2 regions of the Methylobacterium sp. ME121 genome follow, and region 1 is predicted to be linked to the other one. Evidence: riboswitches for the same ligand, from Rfam matches in the RefSeq annotation. Region 1 holds a riboswitch; the other holds the start of a gene.
The links. A riboswitch is a leader RNA that binds a small molecule or an ion and turns the genes downstream of it on or off. The one in region 1 is predicted to bind thiamine pyrophosphate.

Region 1 (9,512 bases):
AGGATCGCCTCCTGGATCTTGCGCGAGGCCGAGCGCTCCGGGGTCAGGAACAGGTTCTTGGCGAGCTGCTGGGTCAGGGTCGAGCCGCCCTGCGCCACGCCGCGACGGGTCAGGTTCTGGCCGATGGCCCGGACGATGCCGACGGGATCCACGCCGAAATGCTGGTAGAAGCGCCGATCCTCGATCGCCACGAAGGCGCGCGGCAGGTAGGGCGGCAGCTCCTTGATCGACACCACACGGCCGCCGGTCTCGCCGCGATTGGCGAGCAGCGAGCCGTCGCTCGCCAGGATGGCGATGTTGGGCGGCCGCTTCGGCACCGCGAGCTGGTCGATCGGCGGCAGTTGCGACGCGTGGTAGGCGATGAGGCCGGCGAGCCCGATCACCCCCCAGAGGCCGAGGACGACGGTGCCGTAGACGATGCGGCCGAGCCAGGAACGCCGACGTCGTCCGCGACCCGAGGCCTTCGCCCGCCCCGTGGTCCGCGCCGGCGCCTTGTTCGGCTGCCGCGCTCCGCCGCCCGATCGCTTCGCCACGCCGTCTCCTGCTCCCGGCCGGTCTTCCCGAGTCAGGCGCAGGTCGAGTTCGCCGCGATCCCGCGCGCGCCCCTCGGGCACGTCGAAGTTCGGCTCAATCCTGCCCCGACCCTTGGCCATGCATCCCGTCTTCGAATGTTCCGCCACGACGCGCGTCTGTCCGGCGCACCGCAGGACGGTCTCCGCACGCCAAATGCGGCGGTTTCGCGCCCCGTCCGGAAACGACACGGAGGCCGGCGCCGCCGGCCGTCCTTGTCGAAACCGTTTGTGACCGCTTCGCGGTACGGTGCGGAAAAAGGCTGGCCATTCCGTTAAGGACCGCGCCGGACCGGCCGGATCGAAGCCGGACGCCGCGCCGCGGCGCGGGGCGCAGCTAGTGCGCGGCGCCCTGAAGCTCGCCCGTGCTCGCCAGGATCGTCTCCTGCAGCGCGGTCGCCGCCGCGTGCTGGCGCCCCGGGCCCAATACGACGAACTCGACCGCGCCGAGCGGAGGCAGGCCGACCGCCTCGGGGATCGCCGCGAGACCTGGCGGCATGACCTTGGCCGAGTGCGGCGCGATGCCCAGGCCGGCCTCGACGGCGGCCCGCAAGCCCATCAGGCTGCCGCTCGTGCATACCACCCGCCAGGACCGGCCCACCGTCTCGAGGGCGTCGAGCGCCAGCGTGCGGGTCATCGAGGGCGGCGGGTAGAGCACCAGGGGCAAGGGCTTGGCCGGATCCGGGACGAAGCCGGGCCGGCCCGCCCAGATCAGGTCCTCGGTCCAGGCCAAGGTTCCGCGCGGATCGCCGCGCCGGCGCTTGCAGAAGATCACGTCGAGCTCGCCCGCGTCGTAGCCCTGGTAGAGGGTGCGGCTCAGCCCGACCGTGATCTGGAGATCGACCGCGTCGTGCCGACCGGCGAAGCGGGCCAGCACCTGCGCCAGGGTCGACAGGGTGTAGTCCTCGGAGACGCCGAGACGGATGCGGCCGCGCAGGCCGCCCGGCGAGAAGAAGGCGCGCAGCCGGTCCTGCGCGTCCACCACCTCGCGGGCGAAGCCGATCATGGCCTGGCCGTCCGGCGTCGGAGCGACCCGGTGCGTGTCCCGCGTCAGGAGCGGCCGACCGAGAGCCTGCTCCAGCCGCGCGATGTGCCCGCTCACGGTGGATTGCCGGAGGCCGAGCGCCTGGGCCGCGGCCGTGAAGCTGCTGCTCTCGACGACCGCCAGGAACGAGCGCAGCAGCTCGATGTTCAGGTTGCCTATCATGGTTCACGATAACCGATATCGGTAACGCCGCGGGCCCGCGCGGCGTTAGGATTCGAGATGGACCCGCCCCCGGGCCGCGCCGCGGAGCCTCGTTCGATGTCCGCACCCGTGATCGTGACCACACTCTTCGTCGGCGGCCTCGTGGCGATTCCGACACTCGGACGGTGGGCCGTACAGGTCACGGAGGTGCTCGCCTCCCTGCTGGCGACCGCCACCGTGCTGGTCGTGATCCTCTACCTCTGCGACCGCTGGCCGGACTACTTCGCCAACCCGCGGATGCCGGTCGGCACGATGGCGGCACCCTTCGCCGACTGACACGATGACCCGTCCCGCGCGGTCGCAGAATCCGGGGAGCGGCCCCTCCGCGGGCGCCGCCCTGGCGTTCGTCGCAGGCTTCGTCGACGCGGCCGCCTTCATCGCCCTGACCGGCCTGTTCACCGCCCACGTCACCGGTAACTTCGTCCTGATCGGCGCCGAGCTCGTCGCGAGCTCGAGCGGCGTGGTGGCCAAGCTCCTGGCGCTGCCCGTCTTCGTCGGGGCGGTGGCGGGAGCCCGGGTTCTGGCCCTGGTGCTGGAGCGGCGGGGAGTCGATCCCCTGCCCTGGCTTCTCGCCGTCGAGGTGGCCCTGCTCGCGGGGTTCGGCCTGTGCGGCACCGTCTGGTCACCCCTCGGCGCGGCGGACGGCGCCGCCTCCATCACCGTCGGCATGCTCGCGGTCGCGGCCATGGGCCTGCAGAACGCCGTCGGACGCCTGTCACTCGGCCATCTCGCGCCCACGACGGTCATGACCGTCAGCGTCAGCCAGGCCGTCATCGACGCGACGGACCTCGCCCTGGGCAGCGGCGAACAGCGCGAGCAGACCCGGAAGCGGTTCCTGCGCGTGCTCCCGGCGATCGCGGCCTTCGCCGCGGGCGCGCTCTGCGGAGCCTACGGGATCGCGCATCTCGCCTTCGGCAGCATCGTCCTGCCACTCGGCGTTCTCGTAGTCCTGATCGTCGCGTCCGCGGCGCCCGCCGACGCGGGCGCCGTCCCGTGAGGAGCCGCCCCGCGCGGCGGTTAGGCGGCGACCGGCGTCACGGCTCGGCCGAGGGCTCGGCGGCCGGCTTGCCGAGCACCCGGCGGGCCTCGGCGAGCAACACGGGGTGGCGGGCAGCCTGCGGACCGGCATCCGGCGTCTCGCGGCCGAGCCGCGCGATGCGCGCCCGGAACAGGCGCCGGCGCAGGCCGAACCGTCGGACGCTCATCAGCAGCGCCTGAAGCACGAGGCGGACGGCCTCCGTCCGCTCGCGCTCCTCCACGATCGCCGCCGCGAGAGCGGCCTCGCGGCTGAGCGCGGCCTGGAGCTCGTCCCGGACGGCGGCGCGGGCCGCCTCGTCCCTGCGCGCCGCGTCGAGCTGGATCCGGCATTCCTGCAACGCGCTGAGCAGCAGAAGCTCCTGCGCGGACGCATCCCTCATCAAGGCCTCCCGGGGCGCCCTCTCCCGTCCGAGACGGGGCGTTCCGCCCGATCACCGACGCGCCGGCCGCGGACCGGCCCGCGCGCGTCCTCGTGCGACGCCATAGCGAGCGCGGCCGCTGGCCGGAAGCCGCCGACCGGATTATTCGGCACGCGGACCGCGAACCACGGGGGGAATCGGGGACGTGCAGATTCGGATCGCTCTGGCCTTCGGGGCCATCACCCTGGGAGGCGGCGCGCTCGCGCCCGCCCCGGCCCAAGCCTATCAGCTCGACACGGTGAACCTGGTCGGTTGTGCGCAGGAGGGCGGCGTCTGCCGGATGCCCTACCCCACCAATGTCTATTACGGCGTGCCCGGCCGGACGAACGGCCGGCCCTTCCCGCAGGGCGGCGTCGTGCCCTGCAACACCCAGACCTTCGGCGATCCGGCACCGGGCCAGGCGAAGAGCTGCTGGTACGCCCCGCGCATCAACGCGGGCGGCGGTGGCGGCTACGGCGGCGGCGGTAGTGGCTACGGCGGCGGCGGAGGCTACGGCGGCGGGGGCTACGGCGGCGGCTACCGCAACGACGGGTACGATGACCGACGCGACGCCTACCGCGACCGCCGCGACTACGACCGCCCGCCGGTGCGCCGCCCCTACGACGACGATTACGGTCCGGGCCCGCGCCGCTACCGGGGTGATCCGGACGAGTATTGATCTCGGTCGAGCAGGGCAGACGCGGGAACGTATTTGCCCTGTTAACCGCCATCCGGCATCGTCCGGCTCCGCGGAGCTCTCTCCGCGGAGCCGCGGGACCGGACGGAGGAGCTGATGACGGAGAATCGCCGCGGCGCTTTCCGGAAGAACGCTTTCACCTTCGGCGCGGTGCTGCTCGACGGCGGCGAGGTGAGCTGCCTGGTCTGGGACGCCACGGACGTGGGCGCGCAGATCGAGGTCGAGGACGATCAGGCCGTGCCGGACCGCTTCCCACTGCGGGTCAGCGCCGGCGCCGAACCGCGCCCGGCCACCGTGGCGTGGCGACGCAGCCGGCGGATCGGCATCGCCTTCGACGGCTGAGCCCCTCTCAGGTCGCCTGCAGGGCCGGGCGCGGGCGGCGCCCGGACGCCACCAGCCGGAACCGGCGCGGCCGCACGAACAGCAGGTCGAGCGCCGTCCCGCGGACCAGCCGCTCCAGCGCCAGCGGCAGAACGACCGCCATCGTCATGACCGCGAGGCTCGCGAGGCCGATATCGGCGATCGCGCCGGTGCGCACGAGGACCTCCCGGGTCGCGGCCATGGGCAGCGAGAAGGCGAGGTAGATCACGATCGAGCGCTGGCCGCAGGTCCGGACAGCCTCCGCGACCGGGCCGCCGGCGCGGCCGATCAGGGAGGCCGCCACCACGATCGCGAGGGCACCGGCGGCGCCGAGGGCGAGGCTCACCAGCGGCAGGCTGGCGAGGGTCGGATGGTCCGGCAGGCCCGACGGGGTCAGCGCGAGCCAGCCCTCGAGGAATGCCCAGGCGGCGAGTCCGCACAGGGCGAGCGGGACGCGGCGGCGCGCCGCGTCGGCGAGCGCGAAGATCCGGCCGGCGAACAGGTAACCCGCGATGAAGAAGACGTAACGGGCGCAGAATTCCTCGATCAGGGTCGACTCGCTGCGGATGTCGGCGATCTGCAGCAGGGCGGCGCCGGCGAGGAGCACGCCGCCGGGCACGCGACGCAGGGCCTTGGTGACCACCGAGAACACCGCCAGCAGGTAGATGAACCAGAGGCTGGAATAGGGCTCGATCAGCGCGTGGGCGAGGTGCGCCGCGAAGGCCGCGGGCCCGGCATCCCCGACGATCTTGCCGTATCTGGCACCCGACTGGATCACCAGCCAGAGCAGGTAGAAATAGGCGAAGTGGACGACCCGGCGGTCGGAGAACAGCCGCCAGTCGCGGTCGATCACCCGTCCGACGAACAGGCCGGAGAGCAGGAAGAAGTCCGGGATCCGGAACGGCTTCGCGAAGGCGACGACCGGGTGGAGGAAGCCCTCGCCGCCCATGGCCTCGCCGGTGCCGACGACCGAATGCATCATGACGACCAGGAGGATGCAGATCCCCTTGGCGATATCGACCCAGGCGAGCCGATCTCCCGTATCACCGACCCCGACCATCGACCCACCCCTCGCGATCGGGGCGATCCTGGACCGGTTCGGGTTGACGGCAAGGAACGGGGCGGCGGCCACCTGCGGATGTGACGAACGCGCGGTAAACGCCGGCCGGTCAGTTGCTGCGCCGCGCCGACCGCCGCGCACGGGTCATGCGCGTCGCCGCGTGGAAATCGTCGGGCTTGCCGCGGACCCAGACGAGGAAGCGCGCGATCTCCGGATCGGCGCGCAGCGCCTCGACGTCCGCGAGGCGCTTGGCGATCTCCGCCTCGCTGTAGCGGGCGTGGATCGCCGAGTGGCAGATCTGGTGCAGCCGGACCGTTCCGCGATGGGTCCCGCCCTTGAGCTTCGGCGTGAGGTGATGGAGGCTGGAGCGGGCGCGGCGCGGGATCGGGCGCTCGCAGAGGGGACAGACCGGGTCCGGCGGGCCCGGAACGCCCGGCGCGTCCGGATCCTCGGCGCTCCAGCGCTGCGAGCGCCGTCCGACCACGCGAGCCTCCCTCTCCTACCCCTGCTGGTCCGCCGGCTGCGGGCAGGCCGGACCGACGCGCGACCCGAACAGCGCCTCGGCCTCGCGATCCCGGATCCCGAGGATGGAGACGTGGTCCCCCGGGATCACGTCGATTTGGGCCCGGGGGCCGGCCGCCTCGGCGAGGTTCCGCGCCAGCTTGGCCGGCACGACCGTGTCGTCGCGGCCCTGCACGATCAACACGGGCGCCGTCCCACCGCGGATGCGCAGGTCCGAGCGGTACGTGTCGCGCAGGAGCCAGATCGGGGCTAGCGGGACATGCAGCCGCACGGTGTGGGTCATCGAGTCGAAGGGCGCCTCCAGGTACAGCCCGATCGCCGGCACCCGCTCGGCGACGGCCACGGCCACGGCGGCCCCGAGGGAATGGCCGTGGAGCAGGATCGGCGCGCCGGGCGCCCGCGCCCGCGCGGCCTCGACGGCCGCCAGCCCGTCGCGGATCAGCCCGTCCTCGCTCGGACTCCCGGTCGAGCCGGGATAGCCGCGATAGGCCACGGAGAGCACACCCCAGCCGCCCGCCCGCCAGGGCCCCGCGGCGAATCGCGCCGCGTGCGGCTCGGGGCGCGACCCGTTGCCGTGGAAGCTGACGACGACGCCGCAGCCCGGCCGCGGCGGCCGCCACAGACCGTGCAGGCTCTCGCCGTCGGGGGTCGCGACCGTAATCGTCGCGAGGCCGGGCGGGATCGTCCACGGGTTCTGCGGACCGAAGGCGCCCGGGTAGAGGAACCGCCGCTGCCCGAGCGCGAGCGCGGCGCAGGCCAGGCCGCAGAGCAGGAGCGCTGCGAGCAGGAGGCCGGCGAGGAGGCGCATGCGGTCTGGGAGAGCGAGGGCGTTCGGACGAACGGTTTCCGGGATGTGTTTTCTAGGGCGACGGGTCAGCATTGACAAAGCCGTCCGCGAGCCCGAATCTGGAACCGTTCCGAGGGGGGCCCTGCAGAGGGCTGAGATTGGGCACGCTGCCCTGACCCTTGAACCTGATCCGGCTCATACCGGCGGAGGGACGGGAACCTGCGGTCGCCTTTCGCGCGACCTCATCTCATCTCGGCCATCGCGTGGACCGGACCGCTCCAGCACGAGGAGAGGCCCACGATGAACGCACCCGTTCTCCCGAAGGACGTGAAAGGCAGCCCCGAGACCGTGACCACGGGTCCGGTGACCGGATCGCGCAAGGCCTACGCGAGCCCGGCCGGGCGGCCGGACATCCGCGTACCCTACCGCGAGATCGTCCTCTCCGATCCGAAGGAGGAACCGGTGCGGGTCTACGACCCGTCGGGCCCCTACACGGAGACCGATGCCCGCATCGACCTCAACGCCGGCCTCCCCGGCGTGCGCGAGCCCTGGATCGCGGCGCGCGGCTACGCGTCCGTCGCCCCGCGCGCGGTGAAGCCCGAGGATAACGGTTTCGCGGGCGACAAGCTCGTGGCCCCCTGCCCGGCCGAGCGGACCGTCCGCAAGGCGGCCCCGGGCCAGATAGTGACCCAGTACGAGTTCGCCCGCGCGGGAATCATCACCGAGGAGATGATCTACGTCGCCCATCGCGAGAACGTCTGCCGCGAGGCGATGCTCGCGGGCGCCGAGGCCGCGCTCGCCGACGGCCAGAGCTTCGGGGCCTCGGTCCCTCCCTTCATCACCCCGGAATTCGTGCGCGACGAGATCGCCCGCGGCCGGGCGATCATCCCGGCCAACATCAACCACACCGAGCTGGAGCCGATGGCGATCGGCCGGAACTTCCTGGTCAAGATCAACGCCAATATCGGCAACTCGGCCGTGACCTCCTCGGCGGCCGACGAGGTCGAGAAGCTCGTCTGGTCGATCCGCTGGGGCGCCGACACGGTCATGGACCTGTCCACCGGCCGCAACATCCACAATATCCGCTCGTGGATCATCCGCAACAGCCCGGTTCCGATCGGCACGGTGCCGATCTACCAGGCGCTGGAGAAGGTCGGCGGCGACCCGCTGAAGCTCGACTGGGAGGTCTTCAAGGACACGCTGATCGAGCAGGCCGAGCAGGGCATCGACTACTTCACCATCCATGCCGGCGTGCGGCTCGCCCACGTGCCGCTGACCGCCCGGCGCGTCACCGGCATCGTCTCGCGCGGCGGCTCGATCATGGCCCGCTGGTGCCTCGCCGGGCACCGGGAATCGTTCCTCTACGAGCGGTTCGACGAGATCTGCGACATCATGCGGGCCTACGACGTCTCGTTCTCGCTGGGCGACGGCCTGCGCCCGGGCTCGATCGCCGACGCCAACGACGCCGCCCAGTTCGGCGAGCTGGAGACGCTGGGCGAGCTGACCAAGGTCGCCTGGGACAAGGGCTGTCAGGTGATGATCGAGGGCCCCGGCCACGTGCCGATGCACAAGATCAAGGTCAACATGGAGAAGCAGCTGAAGGAGTGCGGCGAGGCGCCGTTCTACACCCTCGGCCCGCTGACCACCGACATCGCCCCCGGCTACGACCACATCACCTCGGGCATCGGCGCCGCGATGATCGGCTGGTTCGGCACCGCGATGCTCTGCTACGTCACGCCGAAGGAGCATCTCGGCCTGCCCGACCGGGACGACGTGAAGACCGGCGTGATCACCTACAAGATCGCCGCCCACGCCGCCGACCTCGCCAAGGGGCATCCCGCCGCGCAGCTCCGGGACGACGCGCTCAGCCGCGCCCGGTTCGACTTCCGCTGGGAGGACCAGTTCAACCTGGGCCTCGACCCGGATACGGCGCGGCGCTTCCACGACGAGACCCTGCCGAAGGATGCCCACAAGGTCGCGCATTTCTGCTCGATGTGCGGGCCGAAATTCTGCTCGATGAAGATCACGCAGGACCTGCGCGCCGAGGTGCTGGCGATGGAGGAGGCCGGCGAGGTCGTGGGCGCGGCGCCCGCGATGTCGAAGGCCGAGGCCGAAGCCGGCATGCGGGCGAAGTCGCAGGAGTTCCTGGCCGAGGGCGGCAAGCTCTACGTCGACGCCGCCGAGTGAGGTGACGGCACGCCCGGTCCGCTCAGGACCCGGGCGTGCCGCCGTACGGGACCTCGATACCGAGCATGTCGCCCGGGCGGGTGCATCCAGCCTCAGGCGGCTCCCCTCGGGCGGCCCGGAGGCGGTCGACGCGGCCTCGCAAAGCATCCGCGTATCCCGATCCTGGACGATGCACTGGACCGAGCGCTGCGACTGCCCGCGCGGCGCGACGACGATGAAGCGGTCGCGGGAGACCTCGATCGGCCCGCGTCCGTGGATCGAGCCGCGCCGCGACCGCGCAGCGGTGCGCGCGGATGAACTGCGCGGGCGTTCCCGGATCGCCCGGCGCGCCGAGCGCCGCCGTCCCCGCCAGGACGAGCATCGCCGGCATCCTGGACAGGGCGTGCTCGACGTCGCGCTGTTCGGATCGCGGCCCCGTCCCCGGAAGACGAGCGGGACAGCGGCCGAGTCGGCGTCAGTGAAAAAGCAGCGCGGATTTGTGTCGCGGCAGTAACGCGATGTTCATCGCGTCTCCGATCGCGCGCCAGCATCCGGTGGACCGGCAGGCGCCATTAAGGAACGATTAGGCAGGACCGCGCCTCAATCCTTCGATCACAGGATCGCAGGAGACCGGCGATGGAGATCCGAACGCTGACATCCACGACGCCG
Region 2 (9,512 bases), on a different contig from region 1:
CTCCTCGAACCCGGCCGCTCGCTGCGGATCGCGCTGCTGCCGGGCGGCCAGGACCCGGACGACCTGCTGCGCTCGGGCGGCCCGACGGCCATCGACCAGGTGCTGACGGCGGCGCTCCCCCTGTCGGAACTGCTGTGGCGGCGCGCCCTCGAGGCGGGACCGGTCGACACGCCGGAGCGCCGCGCCGGCCTGACGCAGACCCTGCGCACCACCGTCGCGACGATTCGCGACGAGACCGTGCGGCGCTACTACCGCGACGATATCGAGGAGCGCCTGCGCGGCCTGTCGCCCCGCGGCAACCGCGCCGCCCGCGCGGGGCCGCGCGGGCGGCAGCGCTTCACCCGCCCCGGCGAGCCCGTCTCGCCGCGCATCACCGGGAGTCCGAGCCCCTCGGTCACGGCCTCAGCGGGCTTCACGGGCGCCGCTTCGGTCCGCGAGGCGGTCATCGTCGGTACCCTGCTGGCCCATCCCGAGATGATGGCGGAGTTCGGCGAGGAGGCGGCCGAACTCGACTTCGAGGATCCGGACGCGCGGGCGCTGCTGTCGGTCCTGCTGGCTTGCGCGGCCGAGGACGAGCACGCGGCGCCCGAGGTGTTGCAGAACCGCATCAATCGCGCCGGACTCACAGGGGCGGCCGACCGAATCCTCGCCCTGGCCCGCTCGCGGGACCGCACGACCCTGGCTCCGCACGCCGATCCGGCCCACCGCGCAGACGCGCTCCGACAGGCGATGATCTTGCACCGGCAGGCAGGAGCGCTACATAGCGAACTTCGCGAAGCACGGCAGGCGTTTGAGGACGATCCGACCGATGCCGGGTGGGCATGGCTCTGCGAAGTGAAGGCGAGGCTGGAGACCGTCATCGCCGCCGAGGCGGAGGCCGATACACCGGTGTCGAGCGACTCGACGGCCGTGTAATGCCTGTGTCATGGCGGTGGCGGGGGACCCGGTCCCGCCATAGTTAACAATCGGTCAAGCCTCGGGCTTGCATACGGAAACCGACGACTCACGGCGACTGGAGCGATCCGGCGCCGACCTCATACAGCGGCGCCGACGGCGTGGACCGGCCTCATCAGGGCCTCCGCAACGCGCCGCGTGCGAAACAATAGGCTGATCATGGCGACGAAGGCAACGGAACGGGACGAGACGGACGCTGCCCCCGAGCAGCAGACCGACGGGCCGCTCCTCGACCTGACGGATGCTTCGGTCAAGCGGATGGTCAAGCTCGCCAAGAAGCGCGGCTACGTGACCTACGAGGAGGTCAACGAGGTTCTGCCCGAGGGCCAGTCCGATCCGGACCAGCTCGAGGACGTGCTGTCGCAGCTCTCCGAGATGGGCATCAACGTCGTCGAGGCCGAGGAGACCGACGAGGCCGCCGGCGAGAAGGCCGCGGACGGCGAGGAGGAGGAGGCGGAGGGCGGCGAGGTCGCCGAGGTCGCTCCGGCGCGCGCCGTCGCGGTCGCCACGACCACCAAGGAGCCGACCGACCGCACCGACGATCCGGTGCGCATGTACCTGCGCGAGATGGGTTCGGTGGAGCTCCTGTCCCGCGAGGGCGAGATCGCGATCGCCAAGCGCATCGAGGCCGGCCGCGAGGCGATGATCGCGGGTCTCTGCGAGAGCCCGCTGACCTTCCAGGCGATCATCATCTGGCGGGACGAGCTCGTGGAGGGCAAGGTCCTCCTGCGCGACATCATCGACCTCGAGGCGACCTACGCGGGCCCGGACGGCAAGAACGCGCCGCAGCTCGCCGAGGGCGAGGAATCCGAGGACGGCGAGCCGCCGGCGCCCCCGGAGGGCGGCGACGACGAGGACGACCTCGAGAACAACGTCTCGCTCGCCGCGATGGAGGCGGAGATCAAGCCGCGGGTCCTCGAGACCTTCGACGCGATCGCCGCGAACTACCGCAAGCTGCGCAAGTTCCAGATCGAGGGCACCGAGCGCAAGGCCGCCGGCGAGCAGAACACGCCCGCTCAGGACCAGAAGCAGGCCGAGCTGAAGGACATCGTCGTCGCCGACGTGAAGTCCCTCTCGCTGAACAACAACCGCATCGAGGCGCTGGTCGGCCAGCTCTACTCGATCAACAAGCAGCTGATCGGCCACGAAGGCCGGCTGATGCGCTTCGCCGAGAGCCACGGCGTGGCCCGCGACGAGTTCCTGCGCCACTACCAGGGCTACGAGCTCGACCCGAACTGGATGGAGCGCGTCGGGACGCTGGGCGGCAAGGGTTGGAAGAACCTGGTCGAGCGCGGCTCGAAGCAGGTCGCGGAGCTGCGCGCGCAGATCCTCGACCTCGCCTCCGAGACGGGCCTGGAGATCGGCGAGTACCGCCGCATCGTCAACATGGTTCAGAAGGGCGAGCGCGAGGCCCGGCAGGCGAAGAAGGAGATGATCGAGGCGAACCTGCGCCTCGTGATCTCGATCGCCAAGAAGTACACGAACCGCGGCCTGCAGTTCCTCGACCTGATCCAGGAGGGCAACATCGGCCTGATGAAGGCGGTCGACAAGTTCGAGTACCGGCGCGGCTACAAGTTCTCGACCTACGCCACGTGGTGGATCCGGCAGGCGATCACCCGCTCGATCGCCGACCAAGCGCGCACGATCCGCATCCCGGTGCACATGATCGAGACGATCAACAAGATCGTCCGCACTTCGCGCCAGATGCTGCACGAGATCGGCCGCGAGCCGACCCCGGAGGAGCTGGCCGAGAAGCTGGCCATGCCGCTGGAGAAGGTCCGCAAGGTCCTGAAGATCGCCAAGGAGCCGATCTCCCTCGAGACGCCGATCGGCGACGAGGAGGACAGCCATCTCGGCGACTTCATCGAGGACAAGAACGTCGTCCTGCCGATCGACGCGGCGATCCAGTCGAACCTGCGCGAGACCACGACGCGCGTGCTGGCCTCGCTCACGCCCCGCGAGGAGCGCGTGCTGCGCATGCGCTTCGGCATCGGCATGAACACCGACCACACCCTCGAGGAGGTCGGCCAGCAGTTCTCGGTGACCCGCGAGCGCATCCGCCAGATCGAGGCGAAGGCGCTGCGGAAGCTGAAGCACCCGTCGCGCAGCCGGAAGCTGAGGAGCTTCCTGGACAACTGAGCCTGCGCCGCGGATCGCGCGGCGCTTCCCCGTCGCCCGCGTTGCCCCGGTGCCGCGCGGCATCCAGTCTGGCGCCATGCTCGAACGCCGCCCGCCAACGCCCGGATCCCCGACGGCCTTCGCGGACGGCTCGGAGGCTGACGACGTGCCCTTCGGCGCGCTCCAGCCCTCCGTGGGCATCCGCGACTGGCTGCTCGGCGAGGGCGCGCGGATGCCCAACGCCGAGGAGATGCTGGCCGGGCTCGCCGAGCGCCTGATCGCGATCGGCGTGCCGGTGGACCGGGCCTCCACGGCCATCGACACCCTGCACTCGGAATATGCCGGCGTCGGCCGCATCTGGACCCGGGACGGCGGCACCACCGTGCGGCTGTTCCCGCACGGCGCCCGCTCGACGGACGCCTATCTCAACAGCCCGTTCCACACGGTCCACGAGACCGGCGAGTGGCTGATCCTCGACCTGTCGAAGACCCCGGACGACGCCTACGCGATCGTTCCGGACCTGAAAGCCGGCGGCTACACCCACTACGTGGTGGCGCCCCTGTTCTTCACGAACGGCACGCAGAACGGAATCACCTTCGCCACCCGCGCACCCGAAGGGTTCCGGGACGACGACATCGCGATCCTGCGCTTCGTCATGCCGGCGCTGGCGGCCGTGATGGAGATGCGCGTCCTCAACAAGCAGCTCGACCACGTGCTCCGGCTCTACGTCGGCGACGAGCCGCACCGGGCGATCCTGGCCGGGGACATCCGCCGCGGGCAGGTGACCCGGATCCGCTCGGCGATCCTGTTCGCAGACATGCGCGACTACACCCGCACCACCGCCGACATGACGCCCGAGGAGGCCGTGGGCCTGCTCAACGTGTTCTTCGACTGCCTCGTGCCGCCGATCGAGCGGGAGGGCGGCGAGGTCCTGAAGTATCTCGGCGACGGCCTGCTGGCGATCTTCCGGGAGTCCGGCGACGACCTCGGCGGCGCGGCCAAGGGCGCGCTCACCGCGGCGCAGCACGCCCTGGCGGCCCTCGACGAGGCGAACGCCCTGCACCAGTTCCCGGTGCCGGTGGCCGCGGGCATCGCGCTCCACCACGGCGAGGCCGCCTACGGCAATGTCGGGTCCGGCTCCCGCCTCGACTTCACGGTGATCGGGCGCGACGTGAATCTCGCGAGCCGCATCGCGCAGCTGAACCGCGCCCTCGGCGAGCCGCTGCTGATGTCGAAGCCGTTCGTGGACTTCCTCTGGGGCGACCCGATCCCGCTGGGCGAGCACCGGCTCAACGGCTTCGACGAGCCGATGGCGGTGTTCCGGCCGAAGTTCCTGCGCCCGCGCAGATCCAGCTGACCAGGTCTCCGATCGCGGTCCGGCCCGGTCCCGACGTCGCGCGGCGGCCGCCAACATCCGCTCGCGAGCCCGCAGCGTGCCTGTGCGCCGGCCGCCTCACCACGTCGGCACGAACGGCATCGCGTAGGGGGTGTGCCGGCATCCCCAGACCGGGTCGATCATCTTCGCCATCACGTCCCGTGCCAGGGCGCCGGCGCGTATGGCGACCTCCCTCGGGACGTGGGTCCGTTCGAGGATCTTCAGGCAGGCGTGTCCGCAGGCGCTGTACTGGCCGAGATGGTACGCGTTGAGGGCGAATTCATCGAGCAAGCCGTACTCGTAGACCCAGGGATTCAGGGAGATCCCCTCGCTCGGAAGCGCGAGCGCAAGGCCCGCCTCCGCGTATCGATACCCGTCCGCGAACCGCTTCCTGAGCCTGCAGAACCGACTAGCCCCGTGGCGCGCTTCCGCCCGCGCCGGACGGACGGAGGTCGCGCGCTCGTAGAGCTGCAGCACCCTGTCCTCCGGCTCATCGAGGCGCTCCGCGTTCACCGCGGCCATCAGCAGGTTGAAATAGATCTCCTCGTCCCATCCGCCGAGATCGGCGCGCTTCAGGAAGCATGCGAGGGCCTTCCGATACTCGCCGGCGGCATCGTAGGTGGTCCCGAGGTACATCGTGTACCGGGCGATCATGAAGGGGTCTGTCTCGACCGCCAGCGCCTTCTCGAGGACGGCGATATCCCGCGCGTCCGCAGTCGTGTCGCGGTGCCGGGCGCCGTCGTCGCCCCGGCGCATCGCGAGGGGGAGGATCGGAGTCTCCGACACGCCGGGGCAGCTGAGGAATTCGTGCAGGACGCCCCGGTAGCGCCAGTTCTCCCGGTTGCTGACGAGCTGGTTGCGCCAGTATCGCGTGTGCTCGTCGATGATCTCGAACCGATAGCCGGGCGCGCGCAGCTTCGGCATCGTGAAGTCCGCGGGGATGATCAGCTCATCGTCAGCGTCGATGATCAGGGTGTACTGCGCATGACGCCGCGCGAGTTTCAGGGCCTCGTTTCGATTGTAGGCGAAATCGACCCACGGTCGCTCGACCAGCGCCCCCGGAATGTCCGCGAGCGCCGCGCGGACGATATCCTGGGTTCCGTCCGTCGACCCGGTATCGACGATGACCCAGTGATCGATGAGCGGTCGAACAGAATCGAGGCACCGACGGATAACGTGGGCCTCGTCCTTCACGATCATGGACAAACAGATCGTCGATCCGCGATTTTTCATCCTGACTCTGCCCCACCGCGCGCTCAGAACTCGCATCCGCGGCCGTCGATGCATCTAGCACCGCCGACATGCATTGACAAAGCGATCGATATTGTGGGTAAAGCCTCGATTAAACGGGTCAATCGTCGAAATAAGTACGTGCCGGATACGGATTTATGACGAAATACGGATCCTATATACATGAATCGAGATGATTCGATTTGCCGGAAGTGCGAGACCGGTGCCGGGTACTCCACCGGCTCAGGACGGAGTGCGCGGTCGACCGGCTCCCCTGATCGATCTCGAAAGGCAAGCCGGGCGGCCTTCCGGCCGTCCTGCCGCGGCCCGGAGATCTGCACGCATCGCGCGCGTTTCAGCCCCTGAGCGTCATCGTGCTGCCGGAGACGCCGAAATCGCGCAGGCGCCTCAGGAACGACATGCCCAACAGGCTGGTCGACAGGAGCCCGCGCGGGATCACGACCGCGTCGATGTCCCGCACCGTGATCGATCCGATCTGCACGATCGCGATCCGGATCGGCGCGACGCGGACCGTCCCGTTGGCGGTATTCCAGACGCGCGTGAAATCGGACGGTCCGACTTGGATCCCGATCCGCGCGGCGTCCTCCTCCGAGAACGCGCAGGCGCTCGCCCCCGTATCCACCATCATCGGTAGCGAACGGCCGTCCACGAGGGCGTTGACGAAGAAGTGGCCGTTGCGGCCGGCCTGGAGGGCTACGCCGGCGACGGCAGCGCCCGCGAGATCCGGCTCCGGCGCCGGCGCGATGGCGAGTGCTACCGGCACCGACCGCGCGCCGTCACGCAGCTTCAAGAGTGCCGTGACACCGAGGAAGCCGAGCATGCAGATCAAGAGGATTGTGCGCACGCGAATTCGCCCGTGACGTGGAGTGGCGGCGATCCGCGGAGTTCCCGGATCCCGGCGATGAGATGCCAGACCCGTGAAGGGATGGTGCGCGATCGCGAGCGCGGCCGCGACCGGCGGACGGATTCCGCTCCGCTTGGTGTCCAGTCCGTCACCGCGATCGGCCGATTGTCGCGGGAGAGCCGTCCTGGACGCGGCGCGGGGTTGACCGGCACCGGCCGGGAGGCCACATCTGCATCTGTTCCAGGGAGATCCCCGGCAAGGGGCTGAGAAACCGCTGGCACGTCCGTCAGGACCTGCGGCGCGGAAATCCTTCGAACCTGATCCGGCTCATACCGGCGTAGGGATTGGACCGCGGCCGCCCGAAAGGCAGGCCACAGCTTCTCACAGAAGCAGACGGCCCGGTCCCCGCGACGGCAATTCGCGGAGATGCCCGTGCCCCTCGACCGCCCCGCCTCACCGATCGGCCGCCGCCGCAGCCCCGACGGCTGTGTCGCGCCCGAAACCCTTCCGGCGCGGACCGACGTCGCCGTGGTCGGCGCCGGGCTGATCGGGCTGTCGATCGCGTGGCGCCTCGCCCAGGCCGGCAGCGCCGTGACAGTGCTGGAGCGGGACACGATCGGGGCGGGCGCGAGCCTCGCGGCCACCGGCATGCTGGCCCCGGCGGCCGAGCACGAGCCGGGCTCCGACCCGCTGCTCCCGCTCGCCCTGGACTCGCTCCGGCTCTGGCCCGAGTTCCGCGACGCCCTGGAGGCGGAGTCCGGCCGCGCGATCGACTACCGGGCCGACGGCACCCTGGTGCTGGCGGTCGGCCGCGACGAGGTCGAACGGCTGCGCTTCCGCTACGACCTGCAGCGCCGCTCGGGGCTCGAGGCGACCTGGCTGCCGGGCAGCGAGGTGCGGCGCCTCGAGCCGGGCCTGCGCCCCTCCGTCACTGCCGGCATCCACTGCCCGCTCGACCATCAGGTCGACCCCCGTCTGGTGATGGACGCCCTCACCGAAGCCTGCCGCCGGGCCGGCGTGATCCTGGTGGAGCGGACCCCCGTCACCGCCCTGGACTGGTCGGGCGGCCGCGTGACCGGGATCCGCGCCGGCGACCGCGTCGTCGCGGCGGAGACCGTCATCCTCGCCTCCGGCGCCTGGAGCGGGGAGGGCGGCCTGCTGCCCGACGCGCTCGCCCTGCCGGTCCGCCCGCTGAAGGGCCAGTCCCTGGCCCTGCGCACGACCGCCCGCACCGGTACCCTGGCGCGGATGGTCTGGACCGAGCAGGTCCACATGGCGCCGAAGAGCGACGGCCAACTCATCGTGGGCGCGACGGTCGAGGATTGCGGCTTCCGGCCCGGCGTCACCGCGGGCGGCCTCTACGCCCTGCTCGAGGGTGCCCGCCGGGTGCTGCCCGGCATCGAGGAGATGGAGGTGGAGGCGGTGTGGAGCGGCTACCGTCCGACCTCCGACGACGACGCGCCGATCCTGGACGCGATCGCCCCGGGCCTCGTCGCCGCCACCGGGCATCACCGCAACGGCTACCTGCTCGCCCCGGTCACCGCCGACGCGGTCGCCGCGCTGGTGCTGCGCGGCGCGCTGCCGGCGGTGGCGCGTCCCTTCACCCGCGCGCGCTTCGGCCAGCCGGAAGCGCTGAGGGCCTCGGCATGAAACTGCTCGTCAACGGTGAGCCGCGCGAGTGCGCGGTCGAGACGGTGGACGCCCTGTTCCGCCTCGAGGCGGAAGAGAGCGGCATCGAGAGCCCGCAGGGCGTCGCCATCGCGCTGAACGGCCGGGTTCTGCGCCGCCGGGACTGGGTCGAGACCCCGGTCTCGGAGGGCGACCGCGTCGAGATCGTCCGCGCCATGCAGGGAGGTTGAGCATGGACCAGAGTCACACGCCACCGCGCCCCGAGGGCGGGGACGACAGCCTGACCATCGCCGGGGTGACGCTGTCGTCCCGGCTGTTCATCGGCACCGCCGGCTACCCGACGCAGGCGATCATGCGCGACGCCGTCGCGGCGAGCGGCGCCGACGTGGTCACGGCCTCGATCCGACGGGTCTCGCTCCAGGGCCACGGCTCGGACACGGTCAAGATCCTGAAGGGCAAGCGCTTCCTGCCGAACACGGCCGGCTGCGAGACCGCCCGGGACGCGATCATGACCGCCGAACTCGCCCGCGAGGCGCTCGACACCAACTGGATCAAGGTCGAGGTGATCGGCGACCGCGAGACGCTCTACCCGGACGTGATGGAGCTGATCGAGGCCTGCCGCCATCTCGTGGACGACGGCTTCGTGGTGCTGCCCTACTGCAACGACGACCCGATCGTGTGCCAGCGCCTGGAGGATGTCGGCTGCGCCGCCGTGATGCCCATGGGCTCGCTGATCGGCTCCGGGATGGGTGTCGCCAACCCGGCCAACCTCGAGCTGATCTGCCGCCGGGCGACGGTGCCGGTGGTGGTCGATGCCGGCATCGGCACCGCCTCGGACGCGGTGATCGCCATGGAGCTCGGCGCCTCCGCCTGCCTGATCAACACCGCCGTCGCCAAAGCCGACGATCCGGTGCGGATGGCCCGCGCCATGGGCCGGGCCGTGGAGGCCGGGCGCGACGCGCACCGCGCCGGGCGGATCCCCCGCCGCGGCCGGGCGGAGCCGTCGAGCCCGCAGCTGGGCCTCGTCGGCTCGTGAGGGCGCTGCCGTCGCCGCTGCTCACGGTGACGGATCGGCACGGGCATCCGCGGCCCCTCGCCGAGACCGTGCAGGCGGTCCTCGACGGCGGCGGGCGCTGGATCTGGTTCCGCGACAAGGACCTGGAGCCGGAAGCGCGTCGGCGCCTCGGCGCGGGCGTCGCCGCGCGCGTGCGGGCCCTGGGGGGCTTCCTGACGGTCGGCGGCGACGTCGCGCTGGCGCGGGCGCTGGAGGCCGACGGCGCGCATCTCGGCGGCGGCGCGGGGCCGGAGGCGATCGCCGCGGCGCGGTCGGCGCTCGGTCCG

Region 2: another riboswitch for thiamine pyrophosphate. It lies ahead of thiO (glycine oxidase ThiO); the one in region 1 lies ahead of thiC (phosphomethylpyrimidine synthase ThiC).

What each region holds. Positions count from the first base shown of each region.
Region 1 covers NZ_BBUX01000003.1:24,680-34,191, reverse strand. Annotated here, with positions in the region: gene ME121_RS03880 (transglycosylase domain-containing protein) at 1-653, opposite strand, end outside; gene ME121_RS03875 (LysR family transcriptional regulator) at 907-1,776, opposite strand; gene ME121_RS03870 (hypothetical protein) at 1,873-2,091, shown strand; gene ME121_RS03865 (YoaK family protein) at 2,096-2,812, shown strand; gene ME121_RS03860 (hypothetical protein) at 2,850-3,233, opposite strand; gene ME121_RS03855 (hypothetical protein) at 3,418-3,930, shown strand; gene ME121_RS03850 (hypothetical protein) at 4,045-4,290, shown strand; gene ME121_RS03845 (acyltransferase family protein) at 4,298-5,368, opposite strand; gene ME121_RS03840 (HNH endonuclease family protein) at 5,478-5,852, opposite strand; gene ME121_RS03835 (alpha/beta hydrolase) at 5,868-6,698, opposite strand; TPP riboswitch at 6,801-6,906, shown strand; gene thiC (phosphomethylpyrimidine synthase ThiC) at 6,978-8,864, shown strand; gene ME121_RS03825 (hypothetical protein) at 9,034-9,357, shown strand; gene ME121_RS03820 (FlaG family protein) at 9,480-9,512, shown strand, end outside.
Region 2 covers NZ_BBUX01000004.1:70,601-80,112, reverse strand. Annotated here, with positions in the region: gene dnaG (DNA primase) at 1-915, shown strand, start outside; gene rpoD (RNA polymerase sigma factor RpoD) at 1,114-3,093, shown strand; gene ME121_RS05235 (adenylate/guanylate cyclase domain-containing protein) at 3,170-4,429, shown strand; gene ME121_RS05230 (glycosyltransferase) at 4,526-5,647, opposite strand; gene ME121_RS05225 (TIGR02281 family clan AA aspartic protease) at 6,033-6,542, opposite strand; TPP riboswitch at 6,776-6,904, shown strand; gene thiO (glycine oxidase ThiO) at 6,969-8,192, shown strand; gene thiS (sulfur carrier protein ThiS) at 8,189-8,401, shown strand; gene ME121_RS05210 (thiazole synthase) at 8,404-9,207, shown strand; gene ME121_RS05205 (thiamine phosphate synthase) at 9,204-9,512, shown strand, end outside.